DNA from 4 places in the Klebsiella ornithinolytica genome. Region 3 is predicted to be linked to each of the others. Evidence: predicted binding sites of a transcription regulator. Region 3 holds the regulator's gene; each other region holds the start of a gene.
What was found. The regulator PurR, encoded in region 3, represses purine synthesis genes. The targets are predictions, from matches to a motif close to CANGCAAACGTTTGCNTG.
Positions count from the first base shown of each region.

Region 1 (2,203 bases), 1.1 Mb from region 3:
GACATAATCGAAATCGTTGCCGTGTCCAAGGTATTTTTCTTCCAGCCGCGCCAGGGTGCCGTCTTCATTCATATTGTTGAAGAAATCCAGCATCGCCGCCGAAAGCGAGTTGTCCTCGCTCCTGGCGCTAAACCAGGTCACCGGCTGTTCATCGCTGATATCCAGAGCGACCGCCAGTTCCGGATGCACGCGCTGGAACAGACTAATGGCCACCGAATCCGCAATGGTGTAATCCACTTCGCCATCGATAACCGCCTGCATCAGCGCTGTCGTCCCGCGCTTTTCATCCACGCGCCAGCCGAGATCCGGGTATTTATTTCCTTTTAGTGTCTGCAGGTCGTTAATGGCGACGTGGCCCGGGGCAATCACCAGCTGTTCCGCCGTGAGGTTGGCGAGGCTGCGTGGGCGCGTGTTGCCCACCCGGTAGACCAGCTGTTGCGACACCGAATAGTAGCCCGGCCCGGCCTGATAGTTTTTGACCCGTTCTGAGTTGTAGACCAGTCCGGCAGCTAACATATCGGCATTACCGTTATCGAGGTCATCAAACAGCTGACTGATATTCTGGCGGACGGTCACTTTCAGCTTGACGCCGAGGTAATCGGCAAACTGTTCCGCCAGCTCGTAATCCAGTCCGTAGGTTTTGTTATTGATGGTCGCGAAGGTGAGCGGCGAATTGATGGTACTGATGCGCAGCTCGCCGCGCGCCATAATTCCGGCGACACGGTTCTCCGGCTTTCCTGACCACGGGATCGACGGCCACAGAGCGGCCGCCAGCAATAAGGTCACAATGCCGATGAGCAGATAATTAATCTTTAATTTTTTCAGAGAGTTAATCTTCTGCAGCTCTGTGTTCCTCAGCAGGCTATTAGCGAATAAAGTTAAAAGAGAGTCCTCGAATGAGCGGCATTTTGCTTAAGAATGCGTCAGTTGGCAACTTATTCGCGAGGAAGGTCACATTAATTGATAAACCAGGGGAATGATTTTATTTCCACGCAAACGGTTTCGTCGAGGCTCAGGATTCACTATAATGGCGCCCGTTTCCCCCCTGGCTCATATTGAAAGCTGCGAAGACGAGAGACTTATGATGGAAATTTTGCGTGGTTCACCTGCACTGTCGGCATTTCGTGTTAATAAACTGCTGGCACGTTTCCAGGCGGCCAACCTGCCGGTTAGCACAATATATGCAGAGTATGTTCATTTTGCCGAACTGAACGCGCCGTTAAGCGGTGATGAGCGTGAGAGGCTGGCACGACTGCTCAAGTATGGCCCAAACTTAAACAGCCATACCCCAACCGGTAAATTACTGCTCGTCACCCCCCGCCCTGGCACCATCTCCCCCTGGTCTTCTAAAGCTACCGATATTGCCCATAACTGCGGCCTGTCGCAGGTTGTGCGTCTTGAACGCGGCGTGGCGTACTATGTGGAAGCCACTGCGCTGAGCGAAGAACAATGGGCCGCTGTCGCGAGTGAACTCCACGACCGGATGATGGAAAGCGTCTTTGACGCGCTGGAAGAGGGCGAAAAGCTGTTCGCTCAGCATCAACCGACGCCGGTGACCAGCGTCGATCTGTTGGGTCAGGGACGTCAGGCGCTGATTGACGCCAACCTCCGTCTGGGGCTGGCGCTGGCGGAAGACGAAATCGATTATCTGCAGGATGCGTTTACCAGGCTTGGCCGCAACCCGAACGACATCGAACTGTATATGTTTGCCCAGGCGAACTCCGAACACTGCCGCCACAAGATTTTTAACGCCGACTGGGTCATCGACGGCGAACAGCAGCCGAAGTCGCTGTTTAAGATGATCAAAAATACCTTTGAGAAGACCCCGGACTACGTTCTGTCCGCCTATAAAGACAACGCCGCGGTCATGGAAGGTTCTCAGGTAGGGCGCTTCTTCGCCGATCGCGAAAAAGGCCGCTATGACTACCATCAGGAAGACGCCCATATCCTGATGAAAGTGGAAACGCACAACCACCCGACGGCCATCTCTCCGTGGCCGGGTGCGGCGACCGGATCCGGCGGTGAAATCCGCGATGAAGGGGCAACCGGTCGCGGAGCGAAACCGAAAGCCGGTCTGGTCGGTTTCTCAGTCTCTAACCTGCGGATTCCCGGCTTTGAACAGCCGTGGGAAGAAGATTTCGGCAAGCCGGATCGTATTGTGACCGCGCTGGATATCATGACCGACGGCCCGCTGGGCGGCGCC
Region 1 covers NZ_CP130153.1:1,265,203-1,267,405, forward strand. The annotation lists gene mltF (membrane-bound lytic murein transglycosylase MltF) at 1-861, opposite strand, end outside; gene purL (phosphoribosylformylglycinamidine synthase) at 1,082-2,203, shown strand, end outside.
Region 1: a site for PurR is predicted at 990-1,007, ahead of purL (phosphoribosylformylglycinamidine synthase). Genes of this name have one in related genera too.

Region 2 (2,203 bases), 1.5 Mb from region 3:
GAAAACCATATCGCCAAGCAGTTCCTGGGCATGTTCGGTGATCCCGACGGTGTAGGTGCCGTCAGCTTCTTTGCGCAGCCATTCGTGTTCTTTACTGTATTTCAGTTCTGCTGGTACGTTGCTCATCAATTAATCTCCAAAAAGGGGGAATCACACCACGGCTTTGCCGTTGCGTACAAAAACAGGTTTAGTCACTTTTACCGGCATTTCGCGGTTGCGAATCTGCACAATGGCCGTCTCGCCGATACCGGCCGGTACGCGCGCCAGCGCGATACTGTAGCCCAGCGTCGGGGAGAAGGTGCCGCTGGTGATAATACCTTCTTTCTGATTACCGTCTGCATCGCTAAAGCGCACCGGCAAACCGCCGCGCAGGACGCCTTTCTCGGTCATCACCAGACCCACCAGCTGCTCGGTACCTTTTTCACGCTGCAGCTCCAGCGCTTCGCGGCCGATGAACGCGCGATCTGCCGGTTCCCAGGCAATGGTCCAGCCCATATTTGCAGCCAGCGGAGAGATGCTTTCATCCATCTCCTGGCCATACAGGTTCATCCCCGCTTCCAGACGCAAGGTATCGCGAGCGCCCAGACCGCACGGCTTCACGCCTGCATCCAGCAGGCCACGCCAGAAATCAGCAGCCTGCTCATTCGGCATGGCGATTTCGTACCCGGCTTCACCGGTATAACCGGTGGTCGCAATAAACAGATCGCCGGCCTGCACGCCAAAGAACGGTTTCATCCCTTCTACGGCCTGACGCTGTGCGTCGGTGAACAGGGTTGCCGCTTTCGCTTTCGCCTGTGGCCCCTGTACGGCAATCAGCGAAAGATCGTCACGGACGGTCATTTCAAGACCATAGGGTTCAGCCTGTTGAGTAATCCAGGCGAGGTCTTTTTCACGGGTGGCGGAGTTAACAACGAGGCGGAAATAATCTTCGGTAAGGAAATAGACAATCAGGTCATCGATGACGCCGGCTGATGCGGTAAGCATACCGGTATACAGCGCTTTGCCGGGTACCGTCAGCTTCGCGACATCGTTAGCCAGCAGATAGCGCAGAAACTCCCGGATGCGGCTGCCGTGGAAGTCGACGATGGTCATGTGCGAGACATCGAACATACCGGCGTCGCCCCGCACCGCGTGGTGCTCATCAATCTGGGAACCGTAATGTAGCGGCATCATCCAGCCATGGAAGTCCACCATGCGAGCGCCGCACAGCGTGTGTTGTTCATACAACGGAGTCTGTTGAGCCATCTTTTCCTCATCGAATAAAACGGAACCCGCTACTGGGTTGGGCGATGTCATTGGGGCGATTTCGCACCACGAAATCCGCCGTCGGCGCCATCTCCGGGCACCGACGCAAACGTTCTCTTTTGCCTGAACTTACCACCGAACCCGGCGCTAAACCATAAGCTAAATCAGGACATCACATTAGCTTATGACTAAAAGTCGCCAAAAAGACTACAGAGTTATTGACTGGAAAAAAGCGATTTATGCCACATAAAATTAACATCATGGCCTGATATTACCGAGCATGATGGTATTTTATGCGAAAAAAGAGGCCTGTTTTCTGTTGCAAAAAAAGAGAGGCATTAATAAAACTAATGCGAAAAAATGGGTGAGATTAGATTATTTCAAATGAGAGGAGAAAACCCGGCGCCGGGGCCGGGAGAGAGAAGTGTGACGCGCTTAACGTAACCAGGCAGGAAGATCGTTTAAGCCCATGGCCTGGCGAATCAACTGCGGTTTGACGCCCGGTAGCGTATCCGCCAGTTTGAGGCCAATATCGCGCAGCAGTTTCTTCGCCGGGTGGCTGCCAGAGAACATTTCGCGGAAGCCCTGCATCCCCGCCAGCATCAGCGCGGCGCTGTGCTTACGGCTACGTTCATAGCGACGCAGATACAGGTACTGACCAATATCCTTGCCCTGCGCATGCAGACGACGGAGTTCATCGATCAGTTCCGCTGCATCCATAAAGCCCAGATTTACCCCCTGGCCGGCCAGCGGGTGGATAGTGTGCGCGGCATCGCCAACCAGCGCCAGACGATGCGCGGCGAACTGGCGCGCGTAGCGACCGGTCAACGGGAAAGTCTGACGCTCGCTTGCAAGCTGGCACAGGCCAAGCCGGTTATCGAAGGCAATATTCAGCGCCTGATTAAACACCGCCTCGTCGGCCAGCTGCATCCGCTGTGCTTCCTGCGGCGACAGCGAC
Region 2 covers NZ_CP130153.1:849,272-851,474, reverse strand. The annotation lists gene gcvH (glycine cleavage system protein GcvH) at 1-126, opposite strand, end outside; gene gcvT (glycine cleavage system aminomethyltransferase GcvT) at 151-1,245, opposite strand; gene ubiI (FAD-dependent 2-octaprenylphenol hydroxylase) at 1,681-2,203, opposite strand, start outside.
Region 2: a site for PurR is predicted at 1,348-1,365, ahead of gcvT (glycine cleavage system aminomethyltransferase GcvT). Genes of this name have one in related genera too.

Region 3 (2,203 bases):
AATTGACCCCCGCCGGGCTCTGGTTTTTACAGGAAGGACGATCTGTTATCAAAAAAATGCAGATCACTCGCCAGCAGTGTCAGCAGATAGCCAACGGCTGGCGCGGCCAGCTGTCGATAGCCGTAGACGACATTGTTAAACCGGCCCGTATGCGTCAGATGATTGTCGATTTTTATCGTCACTTTCCCGATGTCGAGCTGATTGTTTTTCAGGAGGTCTTCAACGGCGTCTGGGACGCGCTGGCCGACGGGCGCGTGGAACTGGCTATCGGGGCAACGCGTTCGATTCCGGTCGGGGGGCGCTACGCCTTTCGCGATATGGGAATGCTGAGCTGGCATTGCGTAGTGGCCAGCCATCACCCGCTGGCGCAGATGAACGGGCCACTGAGCGATGATGTGTTGCGCAACTGGCCGTCGCTGGTCCGGGAGGACACTTCCCGTTCGTTACCGAAACGCACGACCTGGCTACTGGACAACCAGAAAAGGGTAGTGGTGCCGGACTGGGAATCATCAGCTACCTGCCTCTCGGCGGGATTGTGCGTAGGGATGGTGCCGAGCCATTTTGCTCGCCCCTGGATTGACCGCGGTGAATGGACCGCGCTGGCGCTGGAAAACCCGTTCCCGGACGCCGCGTGCTGCCTGACCTGGCAGCAGAGCGACACGTCACCGGCGCTGTCGTGGCTGCTGGATTATCTGGGGGACAGCGAAACGTTGAACCGGGAGTGGCTGCGGGCGCCGGAGTAACCGGCGCCGCACGGGCGATCAGCGACGATAATCGACGAACGGGCCGTCTACGACGGAGCGACGCTCTACCAGCCGCGGGTGAACCTCAATAGATTGCGACTCTTCACGCTTGTTGACGATACGATCCATCAGCATATTGAAGGCCGCTTCCCCCAGCGAATCTTTCGGCTGGTGGATGGTGGTCAGCGCCGGGCTGAAATAGCGGGCGTTACGCACGTTATCATACCCGATCAGCGAAATGTCCTGCGGCACGCGCAGTCCCATCTCATCCGCAGCACAGATTGCGCCCATCGCCATGATGTCGCCGCCGCAGAAGACCGCCGTCGGGCGATGCTGCTGGCTGAGGATCTGCTGCATGGCGCGGTAGCCGGATTCAGGCTCGAAGTCGCCCTGAACAATCCAGCTTTCCGGAACGGCGATCTGCGCTTCTTCCATGGCTTTCATAAAGCCCGCCAGGCGGCCGGCGCCGGTATTACGCTCCAGCGGACCCGGGATCACGCCGATTTCACGGTGGCCGCGTTCCACCAGATAGCGACCGGCCATATAGCCGCCTTCGAAGGCGTTATCGATGACCGAATCGGTGAAGTCGGCTTTGGATTCACCCCAGTCCATTACCACCATCGGAATATGGCGGTACTCTTCCAGCATGCTGAGCACCGATTCCGGATATTCAGAACACATAACCAGCAGGCCGTCGACGCGCTTTTGCGCCATCATCGACAGGTAGGCCTGCTGTTTTTCGAGATCGTTCCACGCATTGCCCAGAATCAGGGTATAGCCTTTCTGGAAACAGCTCTTTTCTACGGCTTCAATAATCTCAGCGAAATAGGCCGCTTCGCTGCTGGTGGCCAGCAGGCCAATCGATTTGGTGTGATTAACCTTCAGGCTGCGAGCAACGGCACTGGGGGAGTAGTGCAGCTCTTTGATCGCCGCCCACACGGCGTTGCGGGTTTCTTCCGCCACGAAACGGGTTTTGTTAATTACATGTGACACTGTTGTAGTGGAAACGTTTGCGCGCTTCGCTACATCTTTAATTGTTGCCATTACTTCTCACTCCAGACCTTGACCTGATCGTCTGATTATCGATACGTAAACGTTTGCCTATACACACCCTGAATACAATTTTCAACATTGCATCACGTCGGGAAAACGACACAGAACGACAGGAAGGGGTCAATGGCCGATACGCTTTCAAATTAGCGTGGGATTTTGTCCGATCTTGCGGCAAAGGGGAAGAGCAAAAATGTGCATCACCCTAAAACATGGAAGATTTTTGCGCTATATTGTGCAAAAATGAGCAAGCTCACTTTTCATGTGGGGATAACTGGGGGGAAAAATTGATGGATACAGATTTAAAGTTTTCGCTGACGACAACGATTATTGTCCTGGGTCTCATCGTGGCCGCCGGCCTGACAGCGGTGCTGCACTGATTTATCAGGGGGAGAGGCCTCTTTCCCCCG
Region 3 covers NZ_CP130153.1:2,374,293-2,376,495, forward strand. The annotation lists gene punR (DNA-binding transcriptional activator PunR) at 1-743, shown strand, start outside; gene purR (HTH-type transcriptional repressor PurR) at 762-1,787, opposite strand; gene cydH (cytochrome bd-I oxidase subunit CydH) at 2,084-2,173, shown strand.

Region 4 (2,203 bases), 2.0 Mb from region 3:
TGCATGTTATTGGCCTGGGTACCCAGCTTGCCGCTCTGATCGGTCATTCCTGCTGGCAGGGAAAAACTCAGCTTGCCATCCAGCAGGCTGATATTTTGTCCGCTGGCATTGCTTTCCGCAGCAGCCCCGGCAGTCGGCGTTTTTGTGTCGCTGTTATCACAGGCCGCAAGCCCCATAACCAGCAGGCCAATACCGACATATTTAACCAAATTGCGCATTGACATCTTCCTTTCGATAAACGGCCATTAACGGCTCATTCGCTTATCTTATCACATCAACCTGCGAGTACTCTTAACCTGGCTGCAATGCGGATAAATCAGATTTATCTGCCAGTTTTTTCAGCAGCATATTCAACAACATGCCATACATCGGCAGGAAGAAAACAATGCTAATCAGTACCTTGAAGCTGTAGTCGACAATCGCGATTTCTCCCCAGTTCGCCGCCATAAACGGGTCCGGACTACGCCAGAAAGCGATGAAGAAAAAGGCCAGGGTATCGCTGACGTTGCCGAACAGGGTCGAGGCGGTCGGCGCCAGCCACCAGCGGCGGTTTTGACGCAGGCGGTTAAAGACGTGGACATCGAGGATCTGGCCCAGCGCGTAGGCCATGAAACTGGCGGCGGCGATACGGGCGACGAACAGGTTAAAGTGGGTCAGCGCGGCAAAGCCTTGCCATTCGCCCATATAAAACAGGGACGAGATGCCATAGGAGATCAGCAGCGCCGGGACCATCACCGCCAGGATAATGCGTCGTGCCAGCGGCGCGCCGAAAATCCGCACCGTCAGATCGGTGGCGAGGAAGATAAACGGAAAGCTGAACGCGCCCCAGGTGGTATGAAAACCAAAAATGGAGATCGGGAGCTGCACCAGATAGTTGCTGGAGGTGATAACCAGCAAATGAAAAAGAGAAAGCCAGACCAGCGCTTTTTGACGCTGTGACGTTGTAAATGGACTCATATTGTGACCTTTTTAGTGATTGGGGTGAGGGAACCCAATAAATCAATACTCGTGCCGTGTTTTGCCAACCCACGAGTACCAGTTTGAAGCGGCAGAATGATACTGCGTTGAGCGGGTATTGCAATGGTTGTTTTTCGCGCAAACGTTAACCTGACTTGCGTAGCGGAAAAGTGGGGGTAAACTAGGGCCGTTTTGTTGATGTGAGATGAAAATGACCGAACTTTTCTCCAGCCCTGACCACACTCTGGATGCTCAGGGCCTGCGTTGCCCGGAGCCGGTAATGATGGTGCGTAAGACCGTACGTACAATGCCGGTGGGCGAAACGCTGCTGATTATCGCCGACGATCCGGCGACAACCCGTGATATTCCGGGTTTTTGCCGCTTTATGGAGCATGAGCTGCTGGCGCAAGAAACCGCGGCGCTGCCCTATCGCTATCTGATTCGTAAAAGCCATTAAGCACGGGTTTGCGTGCCTCTCCCGGAGGCGGGGCAATGCCCCTGTCCGGGCTACAAAATCCAAAGACCGCACGCTCCCGTAGCCCCGGTAAGCAGCGCGCCACCGGGGGTAAACGGTGCGATTGCCGCAGGCCGTCTTCCCGGAGGCGGGGCTATAAAGTCCAAAAACCGCACGCTTCCGTAGCCCCGGTAAGCAGCGCGCCACCGGGGGTAAACGGTGCGATTGCTGCAGACCGTCTTCCCGGAAGTGGAGCTACCAAATCCAAATATCGCACGCTTCCGTAGCCCCGGTAAGCAACACGCCACCGGGGTCTTTCCGCTTACTTCTTACGTAACAGTCGCAGGGCGTTAGCGGTCACCAGCACCGTTGCCCCCGTATCGGCCAGCACCGCCAGCCACAGCCCGGTCAGTCCGAGCAGCGTAGTGATAAGAAAAATTCCCTTTAAGCCAAGCGCAATCGCAATGTTCTGCCGAATATTGGCGTGGGTGGCGCGGGCCAGGGAAATCATCTGTGCCAGACCGGTTAAGCGGTTATGCGTCAGGGCGGCATCGGCGGTTTCCAGCGCCACGTCGGTTCCGCTGCCCATGGCGATACCAATGGTGGCGGCCTTCATTGCCGGCGCGTCATTAATCCCGTCACCGACCATCGCCAGCGGCGCAGCGGCATTGAGCGCCGTGACCGCCTCCACTTTATCGGCCGGCAGCAGCCCGGCACGGAATTCCAGCCCCAGTTCCCCGGCAATGGCGGCAGCCGCCCGCGGGTTATCGCCGGTCAGAATTACGCCCTGCA
Region 4 covers NZ_CP130153.1:329,554-331,756, forward strand. The annotation lists gene Q1L34_RS01495 (DcrB family lipoprotein) at 1-218, opposite strand, end outside; gene Q1L34_RS01500 (7-cyano-7-deazaguanine/7-aminomethyl-7-deazaguanine transporter) at 292-957, opposite strand; gene tusA (sulfurtransferase TusA) at 1,169-1,414, shown strand; gene zntA (Zn(II)/Cd(II)/Pb(II) translocating P-type ATPase ZntA) at 1,734-2,203, opposite strand, start outside.
Region 4: a site for PurR is predicted at 1,093-1,110, ahead of tusA (sulfurtransferase TusA). Genes of this name have one in related genera too.